2 linked regions of the Niabella beijingensis genome follow. The protein of the gene in region 1 interacts with the protein of each later gene in a pairwise test. Links are inferred from orthologs where the notes say so. Each region holds a gene or a part of one and is shown in the gene's direction. Other genes may lie near its edges.

Region 1 (10,036 bases):
CACCAATATTGCGATCTGCAGAAAATCTTTCCCTATCCTTCAACCAGGTTCCGTTAAAAGGATACCGCTGGAACAACGGCGCCGGAAAAAAAGTGCTGATCGCACACGGTTTCCGGTCGCACACACAGCGTTTCGAACACCTGATCCCCTTATTAACCGCCAAAGGGTACGAGGTCCTCGCCTTTGATGCTCCGGCGCATGGACTGAGCGGCGGGAAGCAGATCAATGCGATCGACTACACAACGCTTGTTGCACATCTTACGGTCCGGTATGGCCCTTTTGATGCCTATATCGGGCATTCTTTCGGCGGACTGGCAGTAGCCCTGGCTGTGTCCGAACTGCCCGGTAATGCGGCGCTGAAAATGGTTCTCTTCGCTCCTGCAGCGGATACGGAAGGGCTCGCAGCCGGCTTTCTGAAACAAATGGAGGTCACCGATCCGGCGGTCCGGTTACATTTCTATAATAATGTAGAACGGCTGAGCGGCAAAACACTCAGCTGGTTCAGTATAAAAAGATGTTTACCCCACCTGAAAAGCGCTGTCCTCTGGATCCATGATGAGGAAGACCGCATCACCCCGGTAAAGGAAGCCCGGGAGATCCGGGATCTCCACCCCTCCAATATCCGGTTTATATTCACCCAGGGCCTGGGGCACAGCAGCATTTACCGGGATACAGCGGTGCTGCAACAGGTAGCCGAGTTCCTTTAACGGGTCATTGATGGCCGCCCGCGGCAAAGTATAACAGAATTATAATATTTGGCGTATTTCTGTAGAAAACAGTTACCAAAAACCGGAAATAACCCCGGTTATAAGCTAAAAATTGGGTTCATTTAAAAAAAAAATTCTAATCTTGCCCAAAATTTGGTGTTAACAGCGTTGTTCAGAAAATAATATGGCGAAGAACTTATTGATCGTTGAGAGCCCGGCAAAGGCAAAGACCATTGAGAAATTTTTAGGCAAGGATTTCCAGGTAAAAAGCAGTTTCGGGCACATCCGTGACCTTGAGAAAGCGGGTATGGGCATTGACATCGAGAAACAATTTCATCCCCGCTATGTGGTTTCTGAAGGAAAGGAAAAAGTGGTCCGGGACCTGAAAAACCTGGCCTCTAAAAGTGAAGAAGTATGGCTGGCAACGGATGAGGACCGTGAAGGAGAAGCCATCAGCTGGCATTTATGTGAGGTGCTGGGACTGGACCCCAGGACCACCAAACGTATTGTTTTCAACGAAATCACCAAACCTGCCATACAACAGGCCGTAGCGGCTCCGCGTCATGTGGATATGAACCTGGTGGATGCCCAGCAGGCCCGCCGTGTGCTGGACCGGATCGTGGGTTTTGAATTAAGTCCGGTACTCTGGAGAAAAATCAGTGTAAAAAATAACCTGAGCGCCGGCCGGGTACAGAGTGTGGCTGTAAGGCTGATCGCTGAAAGGGAACGCGAGATCAACGCATTTGAACCACAAAGCAGTTTTAAAGTGGTTGCCATTTTTACGGCAACAGACAACAACGGTAAGAAGATCTCCTTCAAAGCCGAGGGAGCCAAATTCAATACTGCCGCTGATGCCGAGCAGTTCCTGCAATCCTGTCTGAATGCGGATTATACGGTAAAAGACATTCAGGTAAAACCCGGCAAACGCAGTCCGGCCCCGCCCTTTACTACCTCCACCCTGCAACAGGAGGCCAGCCGCAAGTTTGGCTACAGCGTGAGCCGCACCATGCAGATCGCACAGCAGCTGTATGAGAACGGGCACATCACTTATATGCGTACCGATAGTGTGAACCTGAGCAATACCGCGCTTGGTGATCTCACCAGTACCATCAAAAGCATGTATGGTGAAGCGTACCACCAGTTCCGCCGGTTCAAGAATAAAAATGAGAGTGCACAGGAAGCGCACGAAGCCATACGCCCTACCTACATGAGCAACACAGTTGTTGAAAATGCAGACTGGAAGCGGCTTTACGACCTGATCTGGAAACGGACCATGGCGTCCCAGATGGCGGATGCACAATTGGAAAAAACAACGGCCCGGATAGAGATATCGACCAATAAAGAAGAACTGTCTGCAACAGGAGAAGTAATAAAATTTGACGGATTTCTGAAATTATACCGGGAGGACCGCGATGATGAAGATATCCAGGACGATGAGATCCAGGAAGGCATGCTGCCGCCGCTGACCGTGGGACAGGGATTGCCGCTGGTGGAAATGACCGCCACAGAACGGTTTACCCGCCCCTCACCCCGCTATACGGAAGCCTCGCTTGTAAAAAAACTGGAAGAGCTCGGCATCGGACGCCCCTCTACCTATGCGCCCACCATCTCCACCATCTTAAAAAGGGAGTACGTTGAAAAACGGGACAAAGAAGGACTGGAACGGAAATACCGCAGCATTACATTGAAAGACAACCAGCTGGCCAAAAAAGAAAATACGGAAATAACCGGCGCCGAAAAGGCCAAGCTTTTTCCTACTGACCTGGGCCTGGTGGTTACGGATTTCCTGAAGCAGTATTTTGAAGACATCATGGATTATGGGTTTACAGCCAGGATCGAGGAGGAATTTGATGAGATCGCCAATGGCAAGCTGCCCTGGAATAAACTGATCGGTGAATTCTATCATCCCTTTAAAGAGGATGTGGACAATACCATTGAAACAGCCGAACGCATCAAAGGCGAACGGGAACTGGGCACCGAAGCCGGAACCGGAAAGCCGGTGTTTGCGCGTATGGGCCGCTTCGGACCAATGATACAGATCGGTAATGTGGATGATGAGGAAAAACCGCGTTTTGCTACGCTGCGGAAAGGCCAGAGCATCGAAACCATTACTTTTGATGAGGCAATGGATCTCTTTAAATTGCCGGTAACCCTGGGCGAATACGAGGGCAAAGAGGTGGCGGTGAATATAGGCCGTTTTGGTCCCTATGTGAAATGGGGTGAGGAATTCATATCGATCCCGAGAACAGAAGATCCGCTATCGGTCGACCTGGAGCGTGCCGTGGCACTTATCAGTGAAAAACAGGTTGCTGATGCCCCCATCGCGCAGTTCGACAGCAAACCGGTAACCAAGGGAAAAGGCCGCTTCGGACCTTATATTAAATGGAACGACCTTTTTATAAACGTACCCCGCCGGTATGATTTTGACAACCTCTCCCAGGGGGATATCGATGAACTGATCAAGGCAAAGATCGAAAAGGAATCCAACCGGTATATCCGGCAATGGCCGGAGGAAAAAATCGCATTGGAGAACGGGCGTTGGGGTGCATTTATCCGCTTTGGCAAAAAAATGGTAAAGCTTGGCAGAAAGGAAGACGGCTCCAAATACACACCGGAAGAAGTGGCCCAGCTGGACATTGACACCGTGAAAAAAATGATCGAAGCCGAGCTTCCCGGAGCTTTTAGTAAGCCCGCGAAGAAAACAGCTGCAAAAAAAGCTCCGGCAAAAAAGAAAGCCGCCGCCAAGAAGGCCTCAAAAAAATAAAAATCACAGCATTTGACAACAAAGAGCAGCGGGAGCAGTACCTGCTGCTTTTTTTGTTCCCGGTTCCAAAAACGCTGTTTTTTTGTCTTTTTGCCTACTGGTTTTTCGGTATATTTTGCGAAGAATTCAGGCCGAATAAAATAATTTTTTATTTTGCCTCATGCGACTCCTGTTGTTATTAATTATAAGCTGCTTTGCAGGGATGGCAGGCTCCGGGCAGCCGATGCTGGGCGCGGCACATTATCCTGATAGTCTGCAGCATTTGCTGAACCACGCTCAAGATGACAGTGCCAGGGCCCGTCTCTCCTATTTTCTTTCCGATTACTGGAGTTATACGGACACCGCAAAAGCCGGCTACTATCTGCACCTGGGCCAGCGTTTCAGCAAAAACAAACCTTACCTGCAGGCACTCTATACATTTTACGATGCGCTCCTGCTGCACGATTTCCAGCTGGAGCAAGCCGCTCAAAAATACATGGAGGCAGAGAAACAGCTGGCAAAATTCCCGTACAAAGAAGCCCTGGTGTACCGGGCCAGGGCCTGGAGGAACTATGGCACATTGCAGCAGCGAAAGGACAATGAAATGGAAATGGTGGAAGTGCTCTTAAACCATGCCATTCCACTGGTGCGGAAGGCCGGTGACCTGGAACGGGAAGGCGCTTACTATATAGATGTGGGGCTCGTATACATGAACCAGCTGATGCACTCCAAGGCCGAGATCTTTTTTGAAAAAGGCATTACCACTTTAAAGAAGACCACACCCAAGCTGGAGAACCTGTTCCTGGCACTGGACAACCGGGCCAAGAATTTTTGCTATATGGACAGCGCCCAGTATGCCCAGCCACTGCTGGATGAGATCGGTGCGCTGCTGAAGCCTTACCCGGATGCAGAATACAATATTGACTATGCCCTTACAAAGGCGATCTATTACAGAAAAACGGGACAGCTTGCTGAAGCGTTGAAAAGTTTGCAGGCAGGCATCCCGCTCGCACAACGCCTCAAGCAGGCACGGCTGGAGAACAGCCTGCAGTTTCAGGTATATAAAGTTTATTCGGCCATGGGAACCTACAAGCTCGCCCTCGGCGCATTACAGACCGTTATTAAAAACAAACAGTACACTTTTATGGAGGACGAGGTGATGCATGCGTTTGAAATGTCGGAGACCTATGCACATCTTGATGATATACCGAATGCCTACAGCTGGTTAAAAAAATACAGCATCCTGCGGGATACGATGTACCTTCGGAACCTGAAGGCCGGCATCTCTGATATGGAGACAAAATTCAATACCGCTGAAAAAGAAAAGAAGATCGCCCTTCTTCAGGCGGAAAACAAGGAAACCGCGCTAAAAGCAAAGAACTCCAGGCTGAGCACCCTGATACTGATCGTTGTTTGTCTGGCGATCTTGGTGGTGCTGATCTTTGTAATGATCACTTACAGGACCTTTAAAAAACTGGCCGCCCAGCGCGAGCTGAACTACCAGCAGGAATTGAAAGAAATGGAGCAACAACGGCAAATTGTTACAACGGAGGCGATGCTGGAAGGCGAAGAACGGGAGCGCAGACGTGTGGCACGTGATCTTCACGACGGATTGGGGGGCATGCTTGCAGGGATCAAACTCAAGCTCTCCAGTCATGCAAGCAGCCAGCGGCACCATTATCCCGGCGACCAGCCGGAATTGGGCACCATCATTGATCAGCTGGATAAATCTGTGACCGAGCTGAGACGCATTGCGCGCAACATGATGCCGGAAAGCCTGATCCGGTTTGGGTTACAGACGGCACTAAAGGATCTTTGCGAATCCCTGATGACCAGGGAAACGCAGATCAGTTTTACCGCACTCGATGTGGATGAACGTATGGAGCTTTCAACACAGGTGGTGATCTACCGGATCATACAGGAAGCCCTGGCCAATGCCATCCGTCATTCAAAAGCCCGGAATATTATTGTGCAATGCAGTCAGGACGAGAACCGGTTTTATATTACGGTGGAAGATGACGGCATTGGTTTTAACAGTACAGCGGGCGCTAAAAAAGGCATGGGACTGATAAATATTGAGAACCGGGTGAAATACCTGAATGGAAAAATAGATGTTGTATCCGCAACGAATGAAGGAACAACCATAAACATGGAATTAAATGTTGCAGCATAGTAAACAGCTGGTCATTGCGATCGTTGATGACCACCCTATTGTTATCGAAGGACTGAAGAATCTTTTGGCTTCAGAGACCGGCTTTGATATTGTAAGCTTCACTACCGGCGGACAGTTTATGAACTACCTCAAAACACAGGAGGTACATGTGGTGCTGCTGGATATTGTACTGCCGGATGCCAATGGCCTGGAACTGTGCAAGGACATCAAAAAGAAATACCCGGATATTACGATCCTTGCGATCAGCAACCAGGCAGAACGGAGTATCATTATGCAGATGCTTCAGAACGGAGCCAGTGGTTATCTCCTGAAGAACGCAGCAGCAGACGAACTGCTGGCCTGTATCGAAAACGGGATGAAGGGGGAACCCGCGCTCAGCAAAGAAGCCCGGGAGATCATGTCGCGCCCCGCTCCCAACGACTGGAACGGCATCCCCTCATTAACAAAAAGGGAGAAGGAAATCCTACGGCTGATCTCAGAAGGATTCTCCAGTACTGATATTGCGGACAAGCTGTACCTGAGCCAGCTTACCGTGGAAACCCACCGCAGGAACATCATTCAAAAGTTCCGCACCAATAATATGTTCTCGGTGATCAAACTGGCCATCGAGCATAAGATGATCTGACCGCTGTCTTTTATCCTGCAGCGATCGTCTGGCGGATCCCTTCGGCGTAACCGGTTGGTTCTACCCCGAACGCCTTTTTAAATTTTGAACTGTCGAAATAATAATCCTGGCTGTTCTGGTACTGCATTTCCCGCAGTTCTTTTATCGTGCGGGAAAACAATCCGCCCAGCGTCAGCAGCAATGGCGATAAAACAGAATACTGGGGTTTCACCTTCATTTGGCCGGCCGCCAGTTCGATCAGTTGTTTGCCCGTAAGCCGCTCCTCTGACGTAGGCAGGTGCCACACCTGTCCGTAAGCTGCTGTTGTATTGCCCAGCAAGGCCGTAGCGTTTGCAGCATCGGGTGTATAAGTAAGTGAATGGATTTTATATGCATTGGTCTGCCAGTTGGCCCTGCGGCCTTTTTTAAAATTGTTGAGCACCAGCAGGTTCAGTATCCCGTTCCGCGCACCGGGGCCATAAAAATCGGCGCTGCGCGCCACAAGATACTGCAGCCCGTCCGCTGCGGCTGCCGCCTCAAGCATATGGAGGAGCCGTGCGCGCACCCTGCCTTTCCGGGATGGAGGATCTATGGGGCTCTCCTCCGTCATCATCGGGATGGCTGTTTTTGAATAAGAGTATACGTTGTCAAAAAATACCAGCCTGCAATGCTGTTGTACACAGGCTTCAATGGTGTTCTTCATGATCACCGGCCATTGTCTTTCCCAGACTGTTACATCATAAGCCAGCCCGACGGTCAAATACGCTACCTCGCTGCCCTTAACCGCGTCCTGTACAAACGCGGCGTTCAGCAGGTCGCCAGAAAGTAGTTCATCCCCGTCATTTACTTTCTCGGGATTACGTCCTACCAGCCGGATCTCACTGGTATAAGTTCTTAATGCAGTAGCAAGAAACTTTCCGATATCACCACCCGCGCCGAGGATTGTTTGCATAGTTATTTGTTTATACCTGCAAACCTACTTCCGGCGGCTAACTAAAACGATGATCTGTGTTAAGATTTCTGAGGCACCATCATGCGTTTCCGGATGCGGCTCAGGCTTTCAGGAGCAATCCCCAGGTATTGGGCAATATAGCGCTGTGGCACCCGTTGCAGCAGTTCGGGCTTATCGCGTACCAGGTCGCTGAATTGTTTTTCGGGGGAAAGTGATAACAATGCTTTTGTCCGGCGGATATTTTCGGCAGCCACGTTCTCCATCACGATCCTGAAGAATTCGGCGGTTGCCGGAGATGCGGTAAGTGCCTTTACAAGGTCTGCGCAGGTGATCACCATACAGGTTGTCGGCTCAAGAGCAGCAATGGATGAAGCCGAGCGTGACTTGCGGGAAAAGCTTTCCAGGTCGGTGATGAATTCATGCTCCATCGAAAGATTACAGGTACGTTCCTGCCCTTCTTCATTCAGAAAATACTGGCGGACGACACCTTTCATAATAAAAAACACCTCATTTGCCACCCGGCCTTCCTCCAGCAGAACGGCGCCTTTTTTGTATGCTTTTTCTGAAAACAGGGAAAGGAAAAAATACGCCTCATCATCGGGAAAGGAAGTGTAGTTGCGTATAGTGGCGATCAGCGGATGCGGCATGGCATAAAGGTAAAGCCTTTGGCGGATACCAAAGGCTTTACGCTTTTATTAATTTATAAAACTCCTATTTATTTGCCAGCTCAAACTGTTGCATGAATGTCACCAGTTTCTGAACCGTTTCCAGCGGTATCGCGTTGTAGATGCTGGCCCGCATGCCACCCGTGGTGCGGTGTCCTTTCAGATTCACGAAACCATTTGAAGCGGCTTCTTTCAGAAACAGCTCATCCAGCTTGTGTTCTTTTGTAATAAATGGAATATTCATGATGGAACGGTCTTCTGTGGCAGCCGTACCGCTGAACAGATCAGACTCATCCAGGAAATCATACAATACCCGGGCTTTTTCGATATTTATTTCGGCAATTGCATCCACGCCGCCCTGGTCTTTCAGCCACTCGTATACCAGTTTACAAAGATAGATGCCATAAGTAGGCGGCGTGTTGAACATGGATCCGTTATCCGCATGATTCTTATAGTTCATCATGGAAGGGGTAAAATCCATGGCATTGCCCAGCAGCTCTTCGCGAACGATCACCACACAAACACCGGCGGGTCCCATGTTTTTCTGGGCACCGGCATAGATCAGTCCGAATTTGCTTACATCATAATATTTGGATAGGATATCGGACGACATATCGCCCACCAGCGGCACATTCCCGGTATCGGGCAGTGCATTAAAACGGGTACCATAAATGGTGTTATTGGTCGTTATATGAAAATAGTCCGCATCCGGTGTAAAGGTTGACGGATCCAGTTTGGGGATATAGTTAAATACTTTATCTTTTGAGCTGGCCACCACGTTCACGGTTCCGTAGCGGGAAGCCTCTTTGATCGCTTTGTCGGACCACACACCGGTATTGACATAATCTGCCTTTTTATTCCGGTTCATCAGGTTTAAAGGTACCATGGCAAACTGACTGGAAGCACCGCCCTGCAAAAACAACACCTTGTAGTTGCCGGGTACCTGCATCAGCTCCCGGAACAACGCCTCTGCAGACTCGATAATGGCCATATAATCCTTCGATCGGTGACTCATCTCCATCACGGACATTCCCGTATTGTTATAGTTCAGTAACTCTTTTTGCGCTCTTAATAAAACTGCCTCTGGCAGTGCGCAGGGACCAGCCGAAAAATTGTAGACTCTTTCCATTCTGAAAACTGATTTATAATAATTGAGGTCGCAAAATTACTAATAACCCGGCACCTGGTTAAAAACTTTAGTCCGATTCTAATAAGAAGCGGATATATTGAATTTTTTCTAACAAACACGGGATATTTTCCATCCCGTCCCTGTCAACAGGAACAGCCGGTTCTGAAAGCGCCGTTTACTGCAACGATTTTGGTGACCTCAAGCGTGATCCCGTTCTCAAGGATCAGGAGATCCGCTCCATTGTCCCGGGTCAGCCCGCGGATCTTCCCTTCGGCCCGTTCCCACCCGTTGTCATCATAAAGTAAAGATACCGGCTGCCGCTGTTCTATACAGGATTGTAACGCCTCCAGCACATCTGCAGTGGTATCCAGGATCGTTTTATAGTCCATTTTGCATGATTTATTAACAAAGATAATCAATTGGAAATGATTCATAACCAGTGGGTTTTACTATGGTGGGTAATTTTTTTGCCCCCTGCATACTAATCCGGGTCATCCGAGCGTTCTATTGAAAGCCAAACATATTATCAAGACCTCTTAACAACCACTAGCATGGAGATCAACAAAATACAGGATAAGATCATTGCCGAGTTCGAGAACCTGGCAACTGTGGTCAACAAATTTTCCTATTTCCGGCACCTGAAACGGATCTCCAGCGAACCGGGAACCCTGGATGCAGCAGAAAAAAAGGATGAGAACCTGGTCACAGGCTGCAGCAAAAAGGTATGGGTAACTGCCTACAATGAAGAGGGCCGGATCTATTTTAAGGCCGACAGCGATCACAGCATCACAAGAGGGCTGGTGAATCTGTTGTTGAAGGTCTATTCCGGTCATACGGTGGCTGCCATTACCAATGCCGACCTCTATTTCATGCATGAAATAAAACTTTTCAATTATCTCTCTCCCAATTGGCTGCGCGACCTGCTTTCGGTGGTGCAACGCATAAAATCACTGGCAATTGTGCATCACCTTAATGCACATGCGGAACCGGCCCAATAATCATTCCGGAAAGTTTGAAAGTTTCTGTAACATTGCTGCATGCAAGATAACACCCGTCGCTTCAG
Region 2 (9,640 bases), 770 kb from region 1 along the record:
AGGTATGGGAAGAGAAAACGGCGCATTAAGGATGCATCAGTGCATTTAATAAAAGCCGTTGCTCCTTTCCTCTCAGCAACAGTGCCCCCAGTGGTTTGGTAATAAACTGGGCAGCTGCGGGTATCCGAAGCAACACGTCAGCGGATGCTATAAATTCTTCCTGCAGCTCGCTGCATTTATTCAGGATCCGTGAGGTGGTATTCAGTACATCACCCGAGTAAGTGATGTCCCGTTTATAAACCCCAACTTCCCCGGCAATAACATTGCCGCAGTGTATACCGGCTTTAAACGAGGGCAGCAGGCCATATTTTTTCAGGTAGTGCGGTTCCTTTTTCCGCAGGTGATTTTTCATGTCATAAAAGCATTTCAGACACCGGGCATTTTTTAATCCCTCTTCATAATTCCAGGCGATCACGATTTCATCGCCCACATACTGATAGATCATGCCCTGACTGTCGAGAATGGGTGGGGTAAGATCGGCAAAGAAATCCTTCAGCAGCGCATGATAGCGCTCATTGCCCAGCTGTTCGGCAATAGTAGTGGATGCATTGATATCGAGAAACATGAAAATACGCTGCTCTTTCTTCGGTGTATTGTATTTGCCACGGATGATGTTCCAGAAATTATTTTGTCCGAACTTATAATTGATCTGCAGCAGCAGCTGGGTAATGCCTACAATAAAAGACCATACCAACGCATTTTTCAACGGCGTGGGGTCGTTGAAAAATTGCCGGAGGGCAAGCCTGCTTTCCGGATGACCCAGCGGTTGGCCCGTCTGTAACGGTACCTGTATAACGGCAACAACAACCGTAACCAGCATGATGATAACAGGAAAAGAAATACAAACCGCCGCCAGTGTATAGCCGTAAGGTTTGTCCTGGTACCTGACATTAATAAAGAACACCAGCAGACTGCCTCCGAGCAAAGCGCCTACAAAACCGCCGATCAGATTCCGGACGAGCGCTGTGGTAAATGTATAGTGCGCCGCGGGTCCCGCTGAAAGGGCCGAATGAAGGATAAGGTAGTCGTAAAGCGTGATAAAAAAGCCAACGATCAGCCACCCGCAGGTGATGATGAAGAGTTGTCTGAATTTTAAACTGTTCCTTGTACGCATAATGCCGGGCTTTTAAAAGGTTTCCTCCCGGACCGGGGAGGCAAAAAGCATTATCTCACATATAGGTTAATCCTTACCTTTATAAAAATAATTATTGTTATGGAAATCATTGCAAACTTTTGGTGGGTGCTGGTGCTTTTGCTGGTAGTGCTCAGCGGATTGTTTACCATCAACCAGGGCTATATAGGGGTGATCACCATGTTTGGAAAATACCGCCGTGTGGTAAGACCGGGCTTGAATATAAAGATCCCATTTATTGAAAGGGTATACCGGAAGGTGTCTGTACAGAACCGGTCGGTGGAGCTGGAGTTCCAGGCAGTGACCCAGGATCAGGCGAATGTGTATTTCAAAAGTATGTTGTTATACGCGGTGCAGAACGAATTGGAGGAAACCGTGAAAAAGGTGGCGTTTAAATTCATTGATGAGCGGAACCTGATGCAGGCATTGGTGCGGACCATTGAAGGCAATATCCGTGCTTTTGTTGCGACCAAAAAACAGGCCGAGGTGCTGGGGCTGCGCCGCGAGATCGTACAGTACGTGAAAGTAGAAATTGATCATACCCTGGAAGAAGAGTGGGGCTATCACCTCCTGGATCTGCAGATCAACGACATCACCTTTGATAAAATGATCCTGGATTCCATGAGCAAGGTGGTGGCCAGTAATAACCTGAAAGCTGCTGCGGAGAATGAGGGCCAGGCATTGCTGATCACCAAGACCAAATCGGCCGAGGCCGAGGGAAATGCGATCAAGATCAGCGCGGAAGCAGAGCGGGAAGCAGCCCGGCTGAGAGGACAGGGGATCGCCCTGTTCCGGGAAGAGGTGGCAAAAGGGGTGTCGTCGGCCGCAGTGGAACTGCGCCAGGCCAACCTGGATACCAATTTTATTTTATTCAGCATGTGGACCGAAGCGATCAAAAACTTCGCCGAATACGGAAAGGGGAACGTTATTTTCCTGGACGGAAGCACCGAGGGCATGGAGCATACCATGAAGCAATTTCAAGGGATGATGATGCGGCCTTCGGGAACAGACGCGCTTAAAAAAGAAAACTAGATTGTGCGGGATAAAGTCAGGATCCATTGCCTGCGAACCCGGCCAGCACAAACCGCTGCTTGCCCTGCATATCTGTTTTGATTGAAGACCGGTATCCGTTTGTCTCAAAAAGCTGAAGCGTATCTGCTGCCAGGCGCTCATGTACCTCCAGGTAGATCCTGCCATCCGGCGCCAAAAGGGTTTTTGCTGCTTCCGCTATTTCCCGGTAAAATAATAAGGGATCTGCATCCGGAACAAACAGCGCAAGGGAAGGTTCGTATTCCACTACATTCTTATGCATGGCCGCTTTGTCTGCAAGCGGGATATAAGGCGGATTGCTGACCAGCACATCCACCTGCGGCAGGCGCGAGCGGTTGCCGGTGTTTAAAAAATCCAGTTCAATAAAATCGATCTCCTGCCGGTATTTTGCCGCATTCCTATGGGCAACGGCTAAGGCATCAGCACTGATATCGCAGGCGGTAACCGTTGCGGCCGGCAGCTTCCGCTTTAAAATAACCGGGATACAGCCGCTTCCGGTGCCCACATCCAGTATACGGACCTCCGGTCTGTCCTGGTGGTCGCGGATGATCAGGGCAACCAGCTCTTCTGTTTCCGGCCTGGGGATGAGTACGTGCCGGTTCACAAAAAACGAGATATCGTAAAACCAGGCCTCATTGAGAATATACTGGATGGGTTCGGCCTTTAGCAGTCTTTTTTTTATATCCTGCAGCATCTTCAGCATACAGGGGTCGGGGTTGAACGGTTGCCTGCCACCTGCCCGTAAATCAATGCCCGTAAGGTTTTCCACGGTCATGTACCAGATCTGCCGTGCTTCACTCTCAGGGTAAAGCTCCCCGAGATCCTGTACAAAGCTTTTTTCTGTATTTTTTAAAGACATGCTGCAAACTTAATTCTTTTACTTTTGCAAAAATGGGTACAGGGATACAGGGTATTTATATGGAACGTTGTTTTCAGCTGGCACAGCTGGGAGCGGGCCATGTAGCGCCTAACCCGATGGTGGGTGCCATACTCGTTCATGAAGATGCCATCATAGGGGAAGGGTATCATCAGCGGTACGGGGAAGCGCATGCGGAAGTACATTGCATTAATAATGCACTCCGGCTCCATCCGGAGCTGATCGCAAAGGCGACCCTTTATGTATCGCTGGAGCCCTGTGCGCATTATGGTAAAACGCCGCCCTGTGCTGACCTGATCATCCGGCATAAGATCCCGCGGGTGGTGATAGGCTGCCGCGATAGTTTTGAAGCGGTCAATGGCAAGGGAATTGAAAAACTGCGGAACGCCGGTGTGGAGGTCATAGAGCAGATCGCTGACGGGAAAGCCATAGCGCTGAACAAACGGTTCTTTACTTTTCACGGACTGAAACGGCCGTATATTATTCTGAAATGGGCGCAGACCAGGGACGGGATAATGGCTTCGGAAGGAGCGGAACGGTTGAAGATCACCAACCCGGTGACCGACCGGCTGGTGCACCGGTGGCGCTCGGAGGAAGCGGCGATCCTGGTAGGGGCGGCCACGGCGGTAAAAGATGATCCGTTGCTGGATAACCGCTACTGGTTTGGAAACCCGCCGCTGAAGATCATTGTATCGGCTTCAGGTAAGCTGCCGGGAGAACTGCAACTCTTTCATTCCGGGGATCCTGTATGGGTCTTTAACCGGGAACAGGCAAAAAAAGAAGCGCAGGCGGAATGGATCCGCGTGGAAGACCCGGACCTCATCGGGGGAATGCTGGACCTGTTGTTTGAACGGCAGGTTCAGAGTGTTTTTGTGGAGGGCGGCCGTCGCCTGCTTCAATCCTTTATCGACAGCGACCTTTGGGATGAGGCGCGGGTGATCACCAATACCGGGATGATTGCCGGCAGCGGGCTTCAGGCACCCCGGTTGCAGCGCCAGGCACTGCTGCAAACCACCGTTTCCGGATCCGATGAAATAGCGATTTATAAGAATATGAGTAACCAGTTTATAATTTAAAATGGATCAGGGAAATTACTATCAGACCATTGAAGCAAGCGGACAGGCAGAATTTAAAGACAGGGGAAGCCGCTTTATCGCGATCGCTTATCCGCTTAAGGATGCCGACGATTTTAAAAAGATACTGGCTGCTGTGAAAAAAGAACATCCCAAAGCCAACCATCACTGTTTTGCTTACCGCCTGGGAACAGACGGCAATACCTTCCGGGTGAGCGATGCCGGAGAACCTTCGGGTACAGCAGGAAGACCGATACTTGGACAGATCGACAGCCGGCAGGTCACAAATGTGCTGGTGGTGGTGGTCCGTTATTTCGGAGGCACACTATTGGGAGTGCCGGGACTGATCAATGCTTACAAATCAGCTGCAGCCATGGCGTTGCAGGTGACGCCTGTAGTGCGTAAACCGGTGTTGAAGACCTGTCACCTTCAGTTTGATTATACCCAGCTTAATGAAGTAATGAACGTGATAAAACAATTCGACTGCACCATCATCAAACAGGAACTGCAATTGTTTTGTGTGATGGATATCGGTATACCCAAACACCGCTTTACGGAATCGCTGATGCGGTTCGGGGATATCCGGAACCTGGTACTGACGGAACCAGCCGTTATTTCAAATTAGCCACTACATTGTCTTTTGTAATATAGCCCAGGTGCGACCATTGCAGTGCGCCCTTTTTATAAATGTGGAGCACCGGCAATGCATCTATTTTCAGTGCATCAGCCAGTTCCTGGTTCTTATCGACATCGATCCGCAGCACTGTTACCGTAGCTTGTTTTTCACGGGCGATTTCTTTAAGGTAGGGCTCCATTTTTTTGCAGGGACCACACCACTCGGCATAAAAATCAACCAGTACGATCTTATCGGTATTCAACGCTTTTTCAAAGTTAGCTTTGGTAAGTCCTTCTTTGCCCGCTGCTGCTTTTTCTTCCGGCAATTTTGCGGCGCGCCATTTCATCATACCACCTTCCATTTCATAAACCTGTTTAAAGCCCTGCCCGCGTAAATAAGCGGCAGCTTTGGCGCTACGGCCCCCGCTGAGGCAATATACATATACCGGCAGGTTCGTTGGCAGCAGCTGTGCTTTTTCACCAAAACTGCTGTCGTTCCAGTTGATGTTCACCGAACCGGCAATATGACCGGAAGTATATTCATCAGGGGTGCGTACATCCAGTATTGTTTTTTCAGCCGGTGCGGAGAGTGCCTTGCTGAATTGCTGAACCGGCAGCACCGTTGTCTGGGCCCGGGAAGTGACGAACAGGAGAACGGCAGACAGGAATAAAAATGCGTATTTCATGCTGTTATTTTAAGATCCATTTTAATGATACGGGGATGCCTGTTTTTACTTCATGCCCGGAGGGTTCCGGCAACCCGGTAGCAGGGTTGAGTTTGAAAACAGTGATGTTGTCGCTTTTCTGGTTGGCAGCGATCAGCCAGCGCCCGGAAGGGTCGATGGTGAAATTCCGGGGAAAGTCTCCGTTGGTGGACTGACTGCCCACAAATGCCGGGATGCCGGTTGCGGGATCGATCTGGTAGACTTCAATGGTACTGTTGCTGCGTTGTGAGACATACAGGAATTTATTGTCGGGCGAAAGATGGATATCCGCACCGGCGGCTTTTCCTTTTTCTGCTTTCAGGGCATCTGTTGTATGCAGGTGCTGCAGCCTTCCGTTTTTTAGCGTATAGGTATTCACCGTGCCGCCCATTTCATCCACATTGTAAACAAATTTTTTACTCCGGGCGATGACCATATGACGGGGACCCGCGCCTGGCGCAGTGCTGGTGAAGAATGCGTTGGCCGTATCCACCTTACCCGTTGTTGCCTTAAAAGGGTAGGTGACAATTTTATCCGTTCCGAGGTCGCATACAAATACAAAACGGTTGTTGGGAGAAACCGTGGTGCTGTGCACATGTGGTGCCTGCTGGCGGGCAGTGTCCGGCCCGCTGCCTTCGTGAGTCACAACCTGTGACAGGCCGCCCAGTGATCCGTCTTTATTGATGCGGTAAATGGAAAAGCTGCCGCTGGAATAATTAGAGGCAAACAGCCATTTGCCGCTACGGTCAATTTCCAGGTAACAGGGATCATCGCCCTTGCTTTCCACGGTATTCAACAGGGTCAGCTTTCCGGTTTTTTTATCGAATGAAAAAGCACTGATGCCGCCGTTGGCCGTTTCATTTACGGAATAAACAAAACGCTGGTTTTTTGAAACCACCTGGTAGGAAGGGTTCACAGCCGGGGTCATACTTACTTCGGTCAGTGTTCCGTTTTGTTGATCGAAATCATAAATATAAATACCCTTGCTGGAACTATTGTTATTGGTATAAGTGCCGGCTACCAGGTACTGACCCCAGCTGGTGCGGGCGGTACCTGTAAGGCTTAAGAGGAACAGGGATGCCAGGATTGTTTTCATGCTTGAATTTAAAAAGCAAAGGTACAACAAGTTAAAGGTTTGAACGGTATAAATCGGAAGCAGCGTTCCTTTTGTTTTATCTGTTTTTTAACAATCGCGGTGCAATTTTAGCGCGCAATAAATCTTCTATATATCAAAGGAACAAGCGATCAGAAAATTTAAAAACAATTAAATCGAACTACCATGAAACGGATTCTTACATTTTCAATCGTAGCAGTATTAGCTACCGTTGTATTGGCGAGTTGTTCAAAACGGGACCACTGGCGCGATGACAATAATACGAATGATGAGTATGCTTACGTTACAGGATATAACAAAGGATATCCTTATAGCATTGTCCAGTTTTCGAACGATAATACTTATGCCATTATTGAAAGCAGGTATAATGATGAATTACCGGAGAATGGAGATGAATTATATGGGGACTTCTATCGTAGCAATCAATATAGAATAGTGCGTAATAATTCTCGTGCTCCCAACAAGATTTCAATAAGAGTTATTGAAGATGGGATACAGACTGCCACTGACGCAACAGATGCCCTGGATTACTATTGTTTTGGTTCTAATGCATCAAGCGCAACAAAGCAAAACAAGGTATTTATTTCATCAAAACAAAATACACCAAGAAAATTGGACGTTCAAATAACTAAATAGATTTTTTTAGTCCGTTCCCTATACATGAGCCGCCCGCGAGGGCGGTTTTTTGTTGGTTAAATTGTAAAATAAATGTATATATTTGTTGAGCTAAAGGCTGTATGATGCTAATGATATGAATGACTGAAATATTACAAGCCCAAAGAATGTTCTATCAAATATTAAAAGCACCATCAGGTACAGACCTCTTTTAGCAGATTATTTAACCTAAAAGAATCATTTATGAAAAAAACAATTACTAAGCTGCTTCTGATTGTAGCTATTTCTGCTTTTTCGAATTGTACTAAATCTAACACCCACAGAGATGCGTTAGCCGGTGAAGCGCCTGCAGATACTGTTCAATTAACAAAATATCTGTCAGATGTTTTGGGAGTTGCACAATCTTCAATTGAGATTGATCAAACTACGAATGAATTTTATGTCCCCGGTACAATTTTTAGAATGAAGATTGAGAAAATTCAAGAACAGTATGACGAAGCAAATATTTATAAACTAACTCATGAAAACTAATATCTGTATGAAAAAGAATACCTTATTATTAATAGTGCTGCTATTTTCTACCTCTTTTGCTTTTGCATTTCCAACAATAACGAAATTTACGATAACTCCGTCGACTCCTGACTATAAGATACCTGTTTCTAATAGTGTTGCAACCACGGTAAACTATAGTTTAAATGTTACGCGGCAATTTAATTCGAATGGAAGGGAATATGAGACTTTTGGAGTCCTGAACTATCAGATATTTTACAAAGATGGTAGTGGAGAGCTTGCTTTATCGCAAGTCGAAAACATTCAAACTTCGCAATTTGACAATTATCTTACTCAGATTAATAAAACTTTTTCAATACCTGCAGGAAAGGTCGGTGGGCATATTATTTTACGTATGTATTATGCATGTTGGCATAGTAATAATGTTACCGCAGCGCCAATTGAAGCTGGCGGGGCTTTTATTACCTATATTCCTGGGGTAACACCTCCGGATGGTAATAATGGCCCACCTCCAGCGACTTACACAGAAGGGGCCTTCATTAGGAATGACATAACTGGGGAGATTTTTGTTGGGATTGATAGTGTTTACAGGAGGATTATTGCCAGAAATAATACGACTAATCTGACAGATGACTATGCGCTTTTTTCAAAACCTGCTGTGGATCAGTCATTATATCATACAAATTCAAATGCGTCTTTTTCTCCTTTAGGAGCTGATATTGGTATGGTCTCCAGACGGCACGTATTTTATTTAGAACGGGATGAATTTAACGGAAGAGTCTATTTAATGGAAGATCAATCTGCTACTATTACAGCAAGGTGGATTCGTAGCCCGGCAACAATCAGTTTTTATAGATTTGATGAAACTAAAATAAGAATTTTTGTTCCAACTACCAGGGACCCGAGCTTTTTTTCTAGGGAAGGAATAGTAGCAGGAGCAGATCTGGGAACTCCTCCTTATTAGCGGCAGCAAAGGAGAAAATGGTTTTTTGATATAACAGCGCAGAGTTCTCAGTGAGAAGCTCTGTGCTGTTCATTATTTTCTCAGTTGTAATAGAATATAGACAGTTTTATTTCGCTAGAGATTTAATGCTTTTACAATCCGCTCATACAATTCCTCATCCCCGAGCACTTCCGGTTTAAACGCTTCCCCGATCACTTTTTCATACAATTCAATATACCGGTTGGAGATGGTCTGGATCCATTCGTCGCTCATTTCGGGCACGGCCTGTCCTTCCTTGCCCATAAAATTATTGGCGATCAGCCATTCTCTTACAAATTCCTTACTCAGTTGCTTTTGTTTTTCACCGGCAGCCAGCCGCTCTTCAAAACCATCGGCATAAAAATAGCGCGAACTGTCCGGTGTATGGATCTCATCCATCAGGATGATCTTGTTCTCTTTTTTCCCGAATTCGTATTTGGTATCTACCAGGATCAGTCCCTGTTTTGCTGCCAGTTCCTGTCCCCGTTTGAACAACAGGAGTGCCAGCCGCTCCAGCTCCTCCCATTCGTCCCGGGTGGTCAGTCCCTGCCGGATGATCTCTTCTTTACTGATATCCTCATCATGTCCTTCATCCGCTTTTGTACTGGGCGTAATGATGGGCGCAGGGAAGGCTTCATTTTCCTTCATACCCTCGGGTAACGGTATGCCGCAAAGTGTTCTTTTTCCGGACTGATAAGTACGCCAGGCATGACCAGTGAGATGGCCCCGTACCACCATTTCAATTTTAAACGGGATACATTTAATACCGATAGAGGCATTGGGCGCCGGCTTTTTTTGCAGCCAGTTGGCACAGATATCTTTTGTGGCATTGAGCATAAAGGCAGCGATCTGGTTCAATACCTGACCCTTAAAGGGAATGGGGCGGGGAAGGATGACATCAAAAGCAGAAATGCGGTCGGATGCGATCATTACCAGCAATTCGTCCTGGATGGTATAAACATCCCTTA

Evidence for each region.
Region 2: the proteins of topA (region 1) and K7B07_RS19685 interact in binary tests that used the Escherichia coli proteins (3 or more experiments, as listed by UniProt). The link is inferred for Niabella beijingensis from one-to-one orthologs.

Annotation. Positions count from the first base shown.
Region 1 is NZ_JAIQDI010000002.1:1,626,122-1,636,157, reverse strand. What follows is about bases 507-3,681. They hold topA (type I DNA topoisomerase), read left to right. Parts: upstream 507-891; coding sequence 892-3,471; downstream 3,472-3,681. Other genes in these bases: K7B07_RS22830 (ATP-binding protein), read left to right, coding at 3,674-3,681; K7B07_RS22840 (alpha/beta hydrolase), read left to right, coding at 507-707. In the rest of the region: more of K7B07_RS22840, read left to right, coding at 1-506; more of K7B07_RS22830, read left to right, coding at 3,682-5,623; K7B07_RS22825 (response regulator), read left to right, coding at 5,610-6,248; K7B07_RS22820 (NAD-dependent epimerase/dehydratase family protein), read right to left, coding at 6,259-7,179; K7B07_RS22815 (Crp/Fnr family transcriptional regulator), read right to left, coding at 7,239-7,826; serC (3-phosphoserine/phosphohydroxythreonine transaminase), read right to left, coding at 7,891-8,973; K7B07_RS22805 (hypothetical protein), read right to left, coding at 9,117-9,362; K7B07_RS22800 (SufE family protein), read left to right, coding at 9,525-9,971; K7B07_RS22795 (class I SAM-dependent methyltransferase), read left to right, coding at 10,011-10,036. UniProt on the Escherichia coli protein: Releases the supercoiling and torsional tension of DNA, which is introduced during the DNA replication and transcription, by transiently cleaving and rejoining one strand of the DNA duplex.
Region 2 is NZ_JAIQDI010000002.1:856,629-866,268, forward strand. The notes cover bases 3,168-5,946. They hold K7B07_RS19685 (IMPACT family protein), read left to right. Parts: upstream 3,168-4,136; coding sequence 4,137-4,757; downstream 4,758-5,946. Other genes in these bases: ribD (bifunctional diaminohydroxyphosphoribosylaminopyrimidine deaminase/5-amino-6-(5-phosphoribosylamino)uracil reductase RibD), read left to right, coding at 3,168-4,135; K7B07_RS19690 (thioredoxin domain-containing protein), read right to left, coding at 4,744-5,433; K7B07_RS19695 (lactonase family protein), read right to left, coding at 5,438-5,946. Outside these bases: pepT (peptidase T), read left to right, coding at 1-29; K7B07_RS19665 (adenylate/guanylate cyclase domain-containing protein), read right to left, coding at 26-1,114; K7B07_RS19670 (SPFH domain-containing protein), read left to right, coding at 1,214-2,164; prmC (peptide chain release factor N(5)-glutamine methyltransferase), read right to left, coding at 2,181-3,041; more of ribD, read left to right, coding at 3,074-3,167; more of K7B07_RS19695, read right to left, coding at 5,947-6,547; K7B07_RS19700 (hypothetical protein), read left to right, coding at 6,731-7,201; K7B07_RS19705 (hypothetical protein), read left to right, coding at 7,424-7,711; K7B07_RS19710 (hypothetical protein), read left to right, coding at 7,719-8,654; K7B07_RS19715 (phosphoribosylaminoimidazolesuccinocarboxamide synthase), read right to left, coding at 8,769-9,640.